4 regions of the Klebsiella terrigena genome follow, and region 2 is predicted to be linked to each of the others. Evidence: predicted binding sites of a transcription regulator. Region 2 holds the regulator's gene; each other region holds the start of a gene.
The links. The regulator Fur, encoded in region 2, represses iron uptake genes when iron is present. The targets are predictions, from matches to a motif close to ATAATAATGAGAACNACTATCAA.
Positions count from the first base shown of each region.

Region 1: a site for Fur is predicted at 1,818-1,840, ahead of zupT (zinc transporter ZupT). Genes of this name have one in related genera too.
Region 3: a site for Fur is predicted at 2,419-2,441, ahead of HCK03_RS16730 (TonB-dependent siderophore receptor). Genes of this name have one in related genera too.
Region 4: a site for Fur is predicted at 2,260-2,282, ahead of HCK03_RS05335 (TonB-dependent receptor domain-containing protein). Genes of this name have one in related genera too.

Region 1 covers NZ_CP050508.1:710,864-715,030, reverse strand. Annotated here, with positions in the region: gene HCK03_RS03470 (glutathionylspermidine synthase family protein) at 1-818, shown strand, start outside; gene ygiD (4,5-DOPA-extradiol-dioxygenase) at 868-1,659, opposite strand; gene zupT (zinc transporter ZupT) at 1,853-2,623, shown strand; gene ribB (3,4-dihydroxy-2-butanone-4-phosphate synthase) at 2,680-3,333, opposite strand; FMN riboswitch at 3,442-3,593, opposite strand; gene ubiK (ubiquinone biosynthesis accessory factor UbiK) at 3,714-3,983, shown strand; gene glgS (cell surface composition regulator GlgS) at 4,013-4,167, opposite strand, start outside.
Region 2 covers NZ_CP050508.1:4,044,839-4,049,005, reverse strand. Annotated here, with positions in the region: gene tcuA (FAD-dependent tricarballylate dehydrogenase TcuA) at 1-849, opposite strand, end outside; gene tcuR (tricarballylate utilization LysR family transcriptional regulator TcuR) at 947-1,873, opposite strand; gene fur (ferric iron uptake transcriptional regulator) at 2,003-2,449, opposite strand; gene fldA (flavodoxin FldA) at 2,742-3,272, opposite strand; gene ybfE (LexA regulated protein) at 3,423-3,716, opposite strand; gene ybfF (esterase) at 3,850-4,167, opposite strand, start outside.
Region 3 covers NZ_CP050508.1:3,553,707-3,557,873, forward strand. Annotated here, with positions in the region: gene ldtC (L,D-transpeptidase LdtC) at 1-610, shown strand, start outside; gene bhsA (multiple stress resistance protein BhsA) at 1,161-1,418, opposite strand; gene HCK03_RS16725 (TetR/AcrR family transcriptional regulator) at 1,667-2,302, shown strand; gene HCK03_RS16730 (TonB-dependent siderophore receptor) at 2,567-4,167, shown strand, end outside.
Region 4 covers NZ_CP050508.1:1,116,441-1,120,607, reverse strand. Annotated here, with positions in the region: gene sitC (iron/manganese ABC transporter permease subunit SitC) at 1-583, shown strand, start outside; gene sitD (iron/manganese ABC transporter permease subunit SitD) at 577-1,431, shown strand; gene HCK03_RS05345 (nitrous oxide-stimulated promoter family protein) at 1,450-1,794, opposite strand; gene HCK03_RS05340 (Rdx family protein) at 1,871-2,152, opposite strand; gene HCK03_RS05335 (TonB-dependent receptor domain-containing protein) at 2,394-4,167, shown strand, end outside.

The DNA.
Region 1 (4,167 bases), 2.3 Mb from region 2:
AGAACAACGCCGATACGCCAACCTCGCTGTATGAGGCGGCGTTCTTTCAGTGGATTTGGCTGGAAGATCAGCTCAACGCCGGCCAGCTGCCGGCAGGCAGCGACCAGTTCAACAGCCTGCAGGAAAAGCTGATTGAGCGCTTTACCGAGCTCCGGGAACAGTTTGGCTTCCAGCTGCTGCATATGGCGTGCTGCCGCGATACCGAAGAGGATCGCGGTACCGTACAGTATCTGCAGGACTGTGCGGCCGAAGCTGGCGTCGCCACCGAATTCCTCTATATCGAAGATATCGGCCTCGGCGAAAAGGGCCAGTTTACCGACGTTCAGGATCAGGTCATCGGCAATCTGTTCAAGCTTTATCCGTGGGAGTATATGCTGCGCGAGGTCTTCTCCACCAAGCTGGAAGATGCCGGCGTACGCTGGCTTGAGCCGGCATGGAAGAGCATTATCTCCAACAAAGCGCTGCTGCCGCTGCTGTGGAAGATGTTCCCGAATCACCCTAACCTGCTGGCATCCTGGTTCAGCGAAGACGCGCATCCCGAAATGGAGAAGTACGTCATCAAGCCGATTTTCTCCCGCGAAGGCGCAAACGTGTCGATCGTTGAAAACGGCAAGGTGGTGGAAGCGGTCGAAGGCCCGTACGGTGAAGAAGGTACCATCGTGCAGGAGTTCTATCCGCTGCCGAAGTTTGGCGATAGCTATACGCTGATCGGCAGCTGGCTGATCAACGATAAGCCAGCCGGGATCGGCGTTCGCGAAGACCGGGCGCTGATCACCCAGGATCTTTCACGCTTCTATCCGCATATTTTTGTCGAGTAGTCTCCTGCCCCGGCGGCATTACGCCTGCCGGGGCATCTGCACTTTCCCGCTACGCGCCGACCAGCACTGACAGCATGCTTAGCGACCCCATTTCCATTCCTTCTACCGGCACGGAAATCGGCTCTTCACCGTCCCAGGCACCCAGCACGTACAGCAGCGGCAGGAAGTGTTCCGCCGTCGGGTTCGAGAGCGATCCGCCCTCGTGCGCCAAATAGTTCACCAGCGGGTGTTCCTCCGTCGGCCCTTTCCAGGCCAGGTTCGTTTTCACATACTCGTTAAACGATTCCGCCCAGGGATACGGCGTGCTTTCGCCATGCCAGCGCGCCGTGCGCAGGTTATGCACCACGTTACCGCTCGCAATCAGCATAATGCCTTCATCGCGCAGCGCCGCCAGCCTGCGCCCCATCTCGAGGTGCCAGGCCGCCGGCTTGCTGCTGTCGATGCTCAGCTGCACCATCGGAATATCGGCATCCGGATACATTTTGATAAGCACGCCCCACGAGCCGTGGTCGAAGCCCCAGGCTTCTTTATCCAGCGTCACCGGCACGGGTGCCAGCAGCTCAACCAGGCGCTGCGCCAGCTCAGGAGAGCCCGGAGCCGGATAGTGCGTATCGTACAGCGCCTGCGGGAAGCCGCCAAAATCATGGATCGTTTTCGGTGCTTCCATCGCCGTGACGCCGGTACCGCGCGTAAACCAGTGGGCGGAGACCACCACAATCGCCCGCGGACGCGGTAGCGTTTCGCCCAGATGCCGCCAGGCGCGGGTATAGATGTTATCTTCCAGCACGTTCATCGGGCTGCCGTGGCCTAAAAACAACGCTGGCATTCGGGTAAGGGACATGATGATATCCTTGAGTAGAGGAGATTTAATGCCTTCACATTACGCGTTTTTGCATCAGGATAAACTCAGATAAGCATGATGATCATCATCAGAAAATTTGAATGTAAGCCGCGGTAAAGGCGTCATTTCCCTCTCGCTGCCATCGGGTAAGATGGATATTATGAATGATAATCATTATCAAAGGAGCTGAGTGATGTCATCCCCTCTTATATTGACCCTGCTGGCCGGTAGCGCCACCTTTATCGGCGCGATTTTCGGCGTACTGGGCCAGAAACCGTCCAACCGTCTGCTGGGTTTTTCTCTCGGTTTCGCCGCCGGGATCATGCTGCTTATTTCGCTGATGGAGATGCTGCCCGCCGCGCTGAACGCCGAGGGGATGTCGGCGCTGCTCGGTTACGGCATGTTTGTTATCGGCCTGCTGGGCTACTTTGCGCTGGACCGTATGCTGCCGCACGCTCATCCGCAGGATCTGATGTCGCCCGGCGTCCCGCGCCCGCGCAATCTGCGCCGCGCCGCCATTCTGCTAACCCTCGGTATCAGCCTGCATAACTTCCCGGAGGGCATCGCCACCTTTGTGACGGCCAGCAATAACCTGGAGCTGGGCATGGGCGTCGCGCTGGCGGTCGCCCTGCATAATATTCCGGAAGGGCTGGCGGTTGCCGGCCCGGTGTATGCCGCAACGGGTTCGCGCCGCAAGGCGGTTTTCTGGGCCGGACTCTCCGGAATGGCCGAGATCCTCGGCGGCCTGCTGGCCTGGCTGATCCTCGGCAGTCTGGTATCGCCGGTGGTGATGGGCGCCATTATGGCCGCCGTCGCCGGGATTATGGTGGCGCTGTCGGTGGATGAGCTCATGCCGCTGGCAAAAGAGATCGATCCGCAAAGCAACCCAAGCTATGGCGTGCTGTGCGGTATGTCGGTGATGGGATTTAGCCTCGTGGCCCTGCAGGCGATGGGCATTGGCTAGCGCCAAAAACAACAAAGCCCACGGTGAAGTGGGCTTTAGAGTACAGCGAAGCCGGCTTAGCTGGCTTTACGCTCGTGCTCGCGGCGATAGGCCACCAGATCTTCAATAGTGACCACGGCCATATTGTGCTGCTGAGCAAATTCGATGCACTGCGGCGAGCGGGCCATCGAGCCATCGTCGTTAGTCAGCTCACACAGAACCCCCGCCGGCTTGAAGCCTGCGAGAGTCACCAGATCGATAGTGGCTTCGGTGTGGCCGCCGCGGGTCAGCACGCCGCCCGCCTGGGCGCGCAGCGGGAATACGTGGCCAGGGCGATTCAGGTCAGAAGGTTTTGCGCCATCGGCAATCGCGGCGCGCACGGTGGTGACGCGGTCGGCCGCGGATACGCCGGTCGTGACGCCTTCTGCGGCTTCGATGGTCACGGTGAAGCCGGTACCGTAGGCGCTGGTGTTATTTTCCACCATCATCGGCAGGTCGAGCTGCTTGCGGCGTTCATCGGTCAGGCACAGGCAAACAATACCGCTGCCGTGGCGAATAGTTAGCGCCATCTGCTCAACGGTCATGGTTTCGGCGGCGAAAATCATATCGCCTTCATTTTCACGGTCTTCATCGTCAAGTACCATCACACCGCGGCCTTCGCGCAGTGCATTTAACGCGTGTTCTACGCGTTCAAAAGCGGTACCAAAAGAAGAAAGGAGCGTCTGATTCATGGTAAAAAAACCTCATTAAAATTATGGTTACCAGAATCAGGGCAGTCTTAGGAGTGCCGGGTTAAGCGGCAAAAAAGTCAACGCAAGCGGATCGCAATCCGACTGAGCCGTTACTCTCTCCCATCCGGACTCTAACCGTCGGCCCCGGAATTACACCGGATCTGCTGACCTTTTTGCTTTCGCAAAAAGCGCTCGCGGGCTTTCAACGCTAGGGTTGATTTACCGCCGGTGGGGAATTTCGCCCCGCCCTGAGAATAAGCAAAGTAACTATAACGCTATTGATTATCCTCGGCAATGCATAAGCTTCAAACATTTCTGGTTTATAGGCGGCGCCGATCGCACTACAATGGACGGTAAATCGACCAGAGCAGGAAACCATCATGATTGACCCGAAAAAAATTGAACAAATCGCCCGCCAGGTCCATGAATCGATGCCGAAAGGCCTTCGTGACCTTGGGGAAGACGTCGAGAAAAAGATCCGTCAGGTGCTCCAGTCGCAGCTGACCCGCCTCGATCTGGTCAGCCGTGAAGAGTTTGACGTGCAGACTCAGGTGCTGCTGCGCACGCGCGAAAAGCTGGCGCTACTCGAACAGCGCATTAGCGATCTGGAAAGCCGAACGGCCGCGCCGAGCGTCGAAGAGAAGCAGTAAAAAAACGGGCCATCAGGCCCGTTGTTGTATCAGTGTTCCAGCTCTGTCGCCGGCGTCTCTGGCTGGCTAACCTGACGACAGTAGAGCGCATAGCGCTGGCAAAACCATTCACGATGATCCTCATCCATATTGCCGACAATGGCCTCGAGATCGACGACGTGGCCCTGCGCGTGCATCCTGGCAA
Region 2 (4,167 bases):
CTTCGGCCAGAAATCTTCGCCTTCATCATAAAACCGATCCGCATCACGGTTAACCACCACGCCTAGCGAGACGCAGTCCACGCGGGTACAGATGCCACCGTCATACAGCGGCGCTCTGGCATCAATCGCCACGCAGTGCGACTGAGAAGGATCGCCGATAATATCCGCACCGGCGTCAATCATAAATTTGAGCAGCACCCCCTGATTAAAGCGGGTGCCGCGAATGAGGAAGTTATCGGCAGGCCACTCGCCGCGGTCGTTTTCACCCCAGGCCTCACGGAGCCATTGGCGGTTGGATTCGAAACCTCCGGCAGCAAGCACGCAGGTTTTGGCAGCAATGCGCTCCTCTCCCGCCAGGGCTGCGACAAACCTGCCGTTACGAAGCTCAAGCGCCTGCACCGGCGTATCGTAACGGATTTGCACGCCCAGCCTTTCCGCGCTGCGGTAGTAGGCATTCATCAGGGCCTTGCCTCCACCCATAAAAAAGGCATTGGTGCGCGCCACGTGCAGCGCTCCGGAGAGGGGAGGCTGAAAGTTAACGCCGTGCTGGCGCATCCAGTCACGGCAGCGTGAAGAGGTACGGATTACCAGACGCGCCAGCGCTTCATTGGTATTCCCTTCGGTGACTCGCCAGAGATCTTGCCAGAACTCCTCTTCGGTATAGCTATCCACTAGCACATCCTGCGGCGCATCGTGCATGCAGCGCAGATTGCGGGTATGTTGGGAATTTCCCCCGCGCCATTCGCGAGGGGCTGCCTCCAGCAACAGCACCGACGCGCCTGCTTCGCGGGCGGTTAAAGCGGAACATAACGCAGCATTGCCTCCGCCAATCACCAGTACATCAACCATCGTAGACTCCATTACTCTTTAACTAATTGTTAAATTTGTAATTGGAATGTATACGCTGGGGCTGTGCGGGCGCTATGCTGCGTAGCTAAAGAGGGCTTTAGTTAGCGTAAAGGGTGGCTCCCGGCCAGCTGCCTGCATCCACCAGTTGGCGCATGACTTTGCTAAGCACCACGCGGGCGGCAAGACCTGCCGGGGTGAGCTCATCGTCAGACAGGCTAACCAAAAAGTTGGGGCGACTGAGTATCGGGTTGTGGACGCCGATCACTCTCAGCGCTTCTTTATCAAGATGGGAAATGGCGGCCCCGGGCTGCAGGGTGGCCCCAAGACCGCTGCGCACGGCGCGCATCAGTAGAGTCAGGCCATCAATTTCAGCGGCAATATCCAGCTTGATGGCGTGTTCCTGGCCGATCGCCTCCAGCCTGCCACGCAGGCCGTGGCCCTGGCTGGGCATAATCAAGGGAATGTTTGCCAGCTGAGAGGGGGAGATGGCGTCGTCGGCGATATCGGCCAGTACGGCGTAGGTGCCAATCAAAAATAGCCGTTCTTCGAGGATCGGTCTGGCGCTCCAGCGCAGGATTTTCTCCTTCTGGAAAACGACGGCTAAATCAATCTGGCGGGTGTTGATCATCCGCTCCAGGTTGCCGGAGAGACTTTCCACGACGTGCAGACGAACATCGGCATAGCTTTCCCGCATCGCGTTAATAAAGGGCATCCCCAGTATCGACGCGGTGCTGGGTGCCATGCCGACGCTGACGTGCCCGGACAGGCGAGCTTCGCGGGCAGCCAGGATCGCATCATCGGCATGGCGTAGCGCCAGCTGCGCCTGAAAGTAAAAGGCCAGGCCGGCGCTGGTGGGCGTGACGCCGCGCGAGGTACGCTGGAGCAGGCGAATCGAGAGTTCACTTTCCAGGCGCGTCATTTGCTGACTGAGCGCTGAGACGCCAATATTGAGATCCAGCGCGGCGCTGCCCATGCTGCCGGTTTCCACAATACGAACGAAGTAACGTAGCTGACGAAGTTCCATGTCGATTCTCGGGGTCAGGCGGGAAGGGATTTTACATTAAAGCAACATCGCGGAGGAGGGAATATGGCGCGGCGAATTCAGCGTATAAAAAAAGCCAACCGTCCGGTTGGCTTTCCTGCTGGCATCATATTACTTGGGGTCGTGCGCGTGTTCATTTTCGCGGCAGTCGCCTTCAGCACAGTGACCGTACAGGTACAGGCTGTGGTTGGTCAGGCGGATACCGTGACGGTGGGCAATTTCACGCTGACGCGCTTCGATAGAGTCATCGCTGAATTCGATCACTTTGCCACAATCGAGGCAAATCAGGTGATCGTGATGATGCTGCTGTGTCAGTTCGAAAACGGATTTACCGCCTTCAAAATTATGGCGGGTAACAATGCCGGCATCATCAAACTGGTTCAGTACGCGATAAACGGTAGCCAGACCGATCTCTTCCCCCATGTCGATCAGGCGTTTGTATAAATCTTCCGCGCTGACGTGATGGTTATCCGGCCCCTGCAGCACTTCCAGAATTTTTAATCGTGGAAGTGTGACTTTCAGGCCAGCCTTCTTCAATGCGGTATTGTTGTCAGTCATGCGGAATCTGTCCTGTTGCTAAACGATCTACTTCCATTAGCGGAAGTAATACAGAGAATCACCCGATGTAACGCGTCTCATTATAGAACTGCCATGATGAAATGAAAACCGCAAGCATCGAGCCTTGTATGCTGTCAAAAACGAGGCACACGCTACAAACTGTGTCACGTCTCCTCGTTAAATCAGAGGACATTGTACAGATATGTGATTAAAAGTTAAAAACTTGTAGCTATTAGTTTTATTGCTTTTACCTATTAATACGACGATACCCGAAGGTATCGCCGTTTAACCATCAGGCGTTTTTGATTTCTTCGAGATGCAGTTCTTCAGAAATCTGCTTAACCCATTTCTCAACGCGCTCGTTGGTCAGCTCAGGCTGACGGTCTTCATCGATAGCGAGACCGACGAAATGGTCGTCATCGGCGAGACCTTTAGAGGCTTCGAAATGGTAGCCCGCCGTTGGCCAGTGGCCGACGATGGTTGCACCGCGCGGTTCGATGATGTCGCGGATGGTTCCCAGCGCATCACAGAAGTATTCAGCATAGTCTTCCTGGTCACCGCAGCCAAACAGGGCGACCAGCTTACCGTTGAAGTCGACCTCTTCCAGCGTCGGGAAGAAATCATCCCAGTCACACTGCGCTTCACCGTAGTACCAGGTTGGGATGCCCAGCAGCAGAATGTCATGACCCTGCAGGTCTTCTTTGCTGCTTTTGGCAATGTCGTGAACATCAGCAACGTCTTTACCGAGCTGCTTTTGGATCATTTTTGCAATATTTTCGGTGTTGCCGGTGTCGCTGCCAAAAAAGATGCCGATGATTGCCATGAGTAAAATAACCTCTTGAAACTTAATGATGTGGTAGTGGCGTAATGCCCGCAGATAACGGCAATCATAGCAGAACAGGGAAGGGCGCGGAAACAGCAATCACACCCGACTGCACACTCTGCTACATGAAAGTGTTGTTTTTGAGGTTTCTCAGACTTTACCCTGGCTATGCAGGGCTGCCAGCTGGTTCATCAACATCTCTTCAATCAGATCGCTACGGTTCATATTGCGGGCATCAGCTAGCTCATTGAGCGCATCAACCGCTTCAGCGTTGAGCTTGAGCTCCACGCGCTTTAAACCGCGAACTTTGTCGCGTTTAAGCTGGTTGCGTTTATTGATGCGCAGCTGCTCGTCGCGCGAAAGCGGATTGGTCTTTGGTCTACCCGGGCGACGCTCGGTTGCGAACAAATCTAATGTCGTACGGTCCGTTTGTTCTTTTGCCATGATTCAGAGTGACTTCGGGGAAACGAGTTGTCGGGCCATTGCCGACACAGATAGCGCGCCATAATACATCAGGCGAACCGCTGCGCCAACGACCGCGGGCATTCTGCGGCGCGGTCGGGCAGTTTTTAGCCAGTTATGCCGCTAAAGAGGAGAGATATCGGCGAATTGCGCGCAGTACCGCCTCCGGTTTCTCCGCATGGACCCAATGGCCCGCGCCGGCAATCACGTGCGCGCGGGCCTGCGGGAACTGCGCCAGCAGCGCGTCGCGATACTCATCGGACACGTAGGGAGAGTTGCCGCCCGGGATAAACAGGACCGGATGCGGCCAGGCGGGAACCGGCTGCCAGCCAACGATATGGCTATATTGATCCCACAGGACCGGTACGTTAAACCGCCACTGGCCGTCAACGAAGGACTTCAGCAGGAACTGAATCACGCCCTCTTCCTGCAG
Region 3 (4,167 bases), 490 kb from region 2:
CAAGAATGAGGTGACCGTCTACCCTATCGGTATCGGCCAGCTTGGGGGCGATACCCTTACGCCAACGATGGTCACGACCGTCTCGGATAAGCGCGCTAACCCGACCTGGACGCCGACGGCCAATATCCGCGCCCGCTACAAGGCGATGGGCATCGAGCTGCCTGCCGTGGTTCCCGCCGGGCCGGATAACCCGATGGGGCACCACGCGATCCGCCTGGCGGCCTACGGCGGCGTCTATCTGCTGCACGGTACCAATGCCGATTTCGGCATCGGTATGCGCGTAAGCTCGGGCTGCATTCGCCTGCGCGATAATGATATTAAGACGCTGTTCAATAAAATTACCCCCGGAACCCGGGTAAATATTATCAACACGCCGATTAAGGCTTCCGTTGAGCCAAACGGCAGCCGGCTGGTCGAGATTCATCAGCCGCTGTCGAAGCACCTTGATGACGATCCGCAGACGCTGCCCATCGTGCTTAACGCCGAAATGCTGGCCTTCAAGGAGGCGCCGCTGACCGACCGGCCGGTTATGGAGCGCGCAATCGAACTGCGTTCGGGCATGCCGATTGACGTGACCCGCCATCAGCCGGATAGCGGGCAGGCGCTGTAATCGCCCTATTCTGCCTGGCGTCTTTCCGTCAGGCAGAACGTCCTTCCCCGGCGCCGGGTGAGCGGATTTGTGGGAAGAGAAGCCTCTTCCCCTTTAACCTCTTGTAACCATCTTCGCAATCCCGCGCCGAAATCGCTGCTGCGCGCTGCGCTCGGCTCAATTCGACCTACTCGCTCCTGCCTCAATTCACCTCTTGCGGCCTTCGGTTCGCCTTTTCCTCTGCACCGGTTTATCCGCGCGAAAGCGTCGGTCAAAACAACCGATATTATCCGCCGCAAGAGGGCGACGGGACTGCCTGCAACCTCACGCGAGGAAACGGGGATCGCAGCGATGCAAGACGTCCGCTGAGCGGAAAACCGCTTAACTGAGGGGGGTCTTTATGGTGTTTTATTGGGGAGAGAGCCGGACATTCAGACAGCGAGTCGCGGTCCATAAGGGTGTGGACCGCTTCGCAATATTGGCATAACAGGGGAACAACTTACTGCTTACTACCGCGGCCTGATAAAGGGGTCAGAACCGCGTTTGTCAGTGGCATGACAGAGGGAACAGCTTATTTGTAGATAACCGCAGTCCCGTGCAGGGTGTTAGGACCGGTTACCGACGTAATGCGGAATGAAGTCGCGCCCATTTCTTCAGCTTTCTGCGCCAGCTGGTCTTCCAGAGAGCCCAGGTTGGTACCGGCAGAAGCGGAAACGGTGCCGATTTTTTGCTGGCCAGCAGGAGTGGATTGCACTTCAACGGCGGCAAAGCTTGCGAAAGAGAGTGAGCTTAGTACGGCAGCGAGGGTCAGAGTTTTGATGGTTTTCATGATTATTATACCTATGCAGATGATTTTTATTAGGGTCGTAAGAATTAACTTAACGATCGATAGGTAAATAATAATGTGACCTGCATCACACGTCAACGCATTTTTATAACGATCGTTTAATTATTTATAAACAACTTAAAATTCATACATATATGAATTATTTATTTTTGGACTGACTCTGCTGGCAGGTTATGCCGTTTATTTTTATAATGGCCCTTCAACAAACCAACATAGGTACAGGCGGCATCATGACAACTGACGTTCAAAGTTGCACAAAAAAAAGCCGTGGCCGACCTAAAGTGTTCGACAAGGAAGCGGCGCTGGATAAGGCCATGACGCTGTTCTGGCAGCATGGGTATGAGGCAACCTCCCTTGCCGACCTGGTGGAAGCTACCGGGGCAAAGGCCCCTACGCTCTACGCCGAATTCGTCAATAAAGAGGGGCTGTTTCGCGCGGTGCTCGATCGCTATATCTCGCGCTTTGCCGCCAGACACGAAGCGCAGCTGTTTGACGAAGAGAAGTCGGTCGACCAGGCTCTGCGGGACTATTTCACCGCGATCGCCACCTGCTTTACCAGTAAAGATACCCCGGCGGGCTGCTTTATGATCAACACCTCCGCGGCGCTGGCGGCCTCCTCTACCGATATCGCCAACACCATTAAGTCGCGGCACGCTATGCAGGAGCAGACGCTGACCCAGTTCCTGCAGCAGCGCCAGCTGCGCGGCGAGCTCCCGGAAAACGGCGACGTTCGCCAGCTCGCGCAGTTCTTAAACTGCGTCCTGCAGGGGATGTCGATCAGCGCTCGCGAAGGCGCCGATTTCAGCAAATTAATGCAAATTGCCGAGACCACCCTGCGCCTGTGGCGGCAAATCCTCCAGCACTAACCCGCTCTGCTGCCCGGTGATCTCCGTCACCGGGCCTGCGTCTCCCCGGCACCACCCTCTGCCTTAACCCCATTTTCACTAATGTTTTCACACCTTTAAGCGTTAATTTGTTGTAAATGATATTGATAACAATAATCACTACGTGCAGAATTCGCATTTGAGTTTTTCAATTTGTTTCACCCTGTAACAATCGGTGCGCACGCGCCGAAAAAATAGAACAACAATGCTTAACAACAAAGCAATTAACTCATAAAAGGAATGCGAATGAACACGCGTCTCTGGGTGCTTAACCCACTGCTGCTGGCTACCACCCTCCCCGTCTTTAGCACCCAGGCGGCTGAAGAAAACCTGATCGTTAGCGCCAACCGTACGCACCGTACCGTTGCCGAAATGGCGCAGACCACCTGGGTTATTGAAGGTCACGAAATTGAACAGCAGGTTCAGGGCGGCAAGGAGTTCAAAGATGTGCTGGCGCAGCTCATTCCAGGCATCGACGTCAGCAGCCAGGGACGGACAAATTACGGCATGAATATGCGCGGTCGCGCGATCGTGGTGCTGATCGACGGCGTGCGGCTAAACTCCTCCCGCACCGACAGCCGTCAGCTCGACGCCATCGATCCGTTCAACATCGAGCACATCGAGGTCATCTCCGGCGCCACCTCGCTGTACGGCGGCGGCAGTACCGGCGGCCTGATCAATATTGTCACCAAAAAAGGCCAGCAGGATCGCCAGGTCGATCTCGAACTGGGCGGCAAAACGGGTTTTGCTAACAGCAACGATCATGATGAGCGGGTGGCGGCAGCGGTGAGCGGCGGTACCGACCACGCCTCCGGCAGATTATCGGTGGCCTATCAGCGCTTCGGCGGCTGGTATGACGGCAATAACGATGCGCTGATCCTCGATAATACCCAGACCGGTTTACAGCACTCCGACCGCCTCGACGTGATGGGCACCGGCACCATCAACATCGACGATAATCGTCAGCTTCAGCTGGTCACGCAGTACTATAAAAGCCAGGGCGACGACTACGGCCTGTACCTGGGGAAAAACATGTCGGCGGTCACCGGTGACGGCAAGGCCTACACCACCGACGGGCTGGACTCCGACCGCGTACCCGGCACCGAGCGCCACCTGATAAGCCTCCAGTATTCCGACGCCGACTTCTACGGTCAGAATCTGGTCAGCCAGATCTACTATCGCGATGAATCCCTGACCTTCTACCCCTTCCCGACCCTCGCTAAGGGCCAGGTCGGCAGCTTCTCCTCCTCGAAGCAGGATACCGATCAGTACGGAGCCAAAATTACCCTCAACAGCCAGCCGCTGGAGGGCTGGGACCTGACCTGGGGGCTCGACGCCGATCATGAAACCTTCAACGCCAACCAGATGTTCTTCGACCTCAACGAATCAATGGCCTCCGGCGGGCTGAATAATCAGGCCATCTACACCACCGGCCGCTACCCGGGCTACAGCATCACCAATCTCGCTCCGTTCCTGCAGAGCAGCTACGATCTGAACGATATCTTCACCGTCAGCGGCGGCGTGCGCTACCAGTGGACGGAAAACCGGGTGAATGATTTTGTCGGCTATGCGCAGCAGCAGGACGTCGCCAACGGGAAAGCCCGCTCGGCGGACGCCATTCCCGGTGGGAAAACTGATTACGATAACTTCCTGTTTAATGCCGGGATTGTCGCCCACATTACCGACCGTCAGCAGACCTGGTTTAACTTCTCCCAGGGCGTCGAGCTGCCGGATCCGGGCAAATACTACGGCATCGGTAAATACGGCGCCGCCGTTAACGGCAACCTTCCGCTGCTGTCGAGCGTCAACGTCGGTGATTCACCGCTGCAGGGGATAAAAGTTAACTC
Region 4 (4,167 bases), 2.7 Mb from region 2:
GGAGGATGCGATTATCGGGCTGATTTTCTCCTCCTTCTTCGGTATCGGGCTGTTTATGGTGTCGTTCAACCCGACCTCGGTCAATATTCAGACCATCATCCTGGGCAATATTCTGGCGATTGCCCCGGAGGATATTATCCAGCTGGCGGCGATTGGCTTTATTTCGATAATCATCCTGCTGCTGAAGTGGAAAGATCTGATGGTCACCTTTTTCGATGAAAGCCACGCCCGCTCCATCGGCCTCAACACCACCGGACTCAAGCTGCTCTTCTTCACTCTGCTGGCGGCCTGTACCGTAGCGGCGCTGCAGACCGTGGGCGCGTTTCTGGTGATTTGCCTGGTGGTCACCCCCGGCGCCACCGCCTGGCTGCTCACCGACCGCTTTCCGCGCCTGCTGGCGATCGCCGTCGCCATCGGCAGCCTGACCAGCTTTTTCGGCGCCTGGCTGAGCTACTATCTGGACGGCGCCACCGGCGGCATCATCGTGGTGGCCCAAACGCTGCTGTTTTTGGTGGCATTCGTCTTCGCGCCAAAGCACGGCCTGCTTGCCAGCCGTCGTCGCGCCAGGGAGGCCTCATGCTGACCGCTCTGCTCGAACCCTTCCAGTTCTCTTTTATGATCAACGCCATGCTGGTGGCGGCGATCGTTGCCGTTCCCTGCGCCCTGCTGTCGGTGTTTTTGGTGCTGAAAGGCTGGGCGCTGATGGGCGACGCCATGAGCCACGCGGTATTTCCCGGGGTGGTGGTGGCGTATATCGTCGGCATTCCCTTCGCCATCGGCGCCTTTATTGCCGGGCTGTTCTGCGCTATCGCCACCGGCTATCTTGATGACAATAGCCGCATCAAGCGCGATACGATTATGGGGATCGTCTTTTCCGGCATGTTTGGCGCCGGGCTGGTGCTGTACGTCGCTATTCAGTCCGAGGTGCATCTCGACCATATTCTGTTCGGCGATATGCTGGGCATCTCCGCCAGCGATATCGCGCAAACGTCGACGATCGCCCTGGCTATTGCGCTGATTATTGGGCTGAAGTGGCGCGATTTTCTGCTGCACGCCTTCGACCCGCATCAGGCTAAGGCCAGCGGTTTACGCTGCGGGCTGCTGCACTACGGGCTGCTGTGCATGATTGCGCTGACGATCGTCGCGACGCTAAAAGCGGTGGGGATTATTCTGTCGATTTCGCTGCTGATCGCCCCGGGCGCCATCGCGCTGCTGCTGACGCGGCGCTTTATCAGCGCGCTGCTGCTGGCGGTGGCGCTTGCGGTGAGCTGTTCGCTGGGGGGCGTCTGGCTGTCGTTCTATCTCGATAGCGCCCTGGCGCCGACCATCGTGGTGCTGTTCACCGTGCTGTTCATCGTGACGTTCGTTTATACGTCGATCCGCGACAGCCGGACGCAGGCCGATTCCGCAGAGGCGTCGGGCCGCGGCTAGCGCCCGGAAAGGTGCCGGCTATTTTTTAGGCCGGTATTTTTCCGGCAGCTCGGGGACCGGGCGGCGGTCATCAATCAGATGACGGATGGTTAATATCGGGTGGCGCCAGAGCATTCGCGGCCCCGCCCAGCGCATAATCTGCTTCATCTCTTCGCGTTTCGCCGGCTGGTAGCAGTGCACCGGGCACTGCTTGCAGGCCGGCTTCTCTTCACCGAACACGCATTTATCCAGCCGCTTATCGGCATAGCCGTTGAGCGCCTGATAGTGCCCCGCGTCGGCCGTGGCATCGGGGCAGCGGCGCTGATAGAGCGAAATCATCCTGCTGATGGTCTCTTTTTCGCGATCGATACGTTTACCCGCCATAGCCACTCCCCGGCAATAAAGATGCACGTATAATACACCTTCAGGCGGCGCGGCGCAGCCGGTTACTCCCTGAGGATTAGGCCGGTTTATCCAGGTGTCCGAGCGGTTTTTCCGGGAAGCAGACGTCGCGTACCCGACGCTTGAGCTCCGCCGCGTCGGGGAAACCCTCATCCTGCTTGCGATCCCAGATTTGCACATCGTCGACGGTGATGGTGAATATTCCCCCGGTTCCCGGCACCAGCGTGACCGAGCCGATGTCGGTGCTGAAGGTGTGCAGCAGCTCCTGCGCCATCCAGCTGGCGCGCAGCATCCAGTTACACTGGGAGCAGTAGGTGATGGTAATGGCGCGCTTAGTCATTTTTATCCTCAATAATTTCCACCTGAATGATCAGGTTCGTTAATCGTTAAGCCGAATTGTAATCAACTTTATGAATAAAATGTGGAGATATAATGAATTAGTTGCAAATGGTAATAATTATCATTAGTATTCGCAAAAGCACAGGGAATGCATTCGCCAGCGCAGGGAAAGAACGGGGTGAATCGACAAATCTGGAAGTAACGCGTGAGCCGATACTAATAATTATCAAGGCGTGGCTACTATGTACAAATCCACTCAATCAACGGCATGGTTTAAGAAAAGCCTGCTGGTGACTTCTTTGCTCGCAGCAATTTATCAGACCTCCGCCGGGGCGGCTGACAGCACCAATAAAAACCTCACCAGCGATGCATTATCCGACGATAGCTCGGAGCTGATGACCGTGACTGCACCCGCCCCCGTGCTGAAAGCCGGCAGCGAACACACCATTAGCGCTCAGGATCTGCAGGACAAAGGTGCCAAAGATTTTGGCTCCATCATGCGCTATGAGCCGCTGATTGGCGCCACCGGTGCCAGCGGCGGTTCGGGCAACGGTAAAAGCGGCTTCGACCGCGGCGGCTACACCGGCTACAACATTCGCGGCATGGAGAGCAACCGCGTCGGGATCGACGTTGACGGCATCGCTCAGCCAAACGCCACCGGACGCAGCTACGTCAGCCGATCGGGCCTCAACACCTTCGGTATTGGCCGCGACTACATTGACCCGTATATGTACGGCAGCATCAATATTCAGTCCGGCGCCACCTCCAGCGAAACGGCCAACAGCTCCATCGGCGGTAACGTCTCTTTCCGCCCGAAATCTGCCGACGACTATCTGCATCCGGGTAAAACCAGCGCCTTCGGCTACCGCAGCGGCTACGACTCTGCCGACCGCAGCTGGCACAACGGCGTCACCATCGCCGGCGGCGACGAGACCCTGCGCGGGATCTTCGTCTACAGCCGCCGCGACGGCCAGGAAACGGAAAATAATAGCGGAACCGTCGATTCGTATCCGGCCAACTGGCACTCAGACGCCTTTATGACCTCCGGGATCTGGCAGCCCAATGACGAGCATAAGCTGACCGGCACCTTCGATTACTACCATAAAACCAACCATACGCACTACGACGCCTGGGACTCCAGCGGCAACAGCGTTATCGGCACCGCCAACCAGACCAGCCAGACGCGCCGCTGGGGGCTGAGCCTAAAAGATGACTGGACGCCGATGAACGACTATATCGATAGCGTGTCGACTAAGGTCTATTACCAGCATACCGAGGCCCACGACTGGACCTATATGCCGGATAGCACCGCCCTCTCTATGGAGACCGTGAACTCGAACTTTGACACCGACACCTGGGGGTTCCAGACCGCGCTGGCCAAATCCGTGGGCCGTCACGATCTGAGCGGCGGCCTCAACGCCAGCACCACCAAAACCCAGCGCCCGTTCAGCCAGTCGCCGGTGCCGAGCGTCTACACCGCGATCATGCAGCCGGAAGCGGATAGCCGCGGCTACATCATCGCCGGCTTCGTGCAGGATAAGATTAACTTCGATCTCGACAGCCATAACTTCGCCGTGATCCCGGGCATTCGCGTCGTGCATCAGTCGACCAAGCCGGAGAACCTCTCGGACCTGACCACCAACAGCAGCGTGCTGACCGGCTCCGCCGTCTCGACGCTGTACGGTAAAAACTCCGACACCCAGGCGCTGCCGTCGCTGGCCCTGCAGTACGATATGACTCCGCGCCTGATGACCTACCTGCAGTACCAGCGCGGGGCGCAGTTCCCGAACGCCAGCCAGCTGTACGGCTCGTGGAACCTCGGTTCCAGCTATGCCGGACGGGCGCAGTACGCGCTGATCGGTAATACCGATCTGAAAACTGAAACCAGCGATAACTTCGAGTGGGGGATGAAGGGCGAAGTGACGGAAGGCATCACCATGCGCACCGCCCTGTTCTACAACAGCTATAAAAACTTTATCGCCTACAGCCGCTACACGCGCTCCGGCAACCCGGATC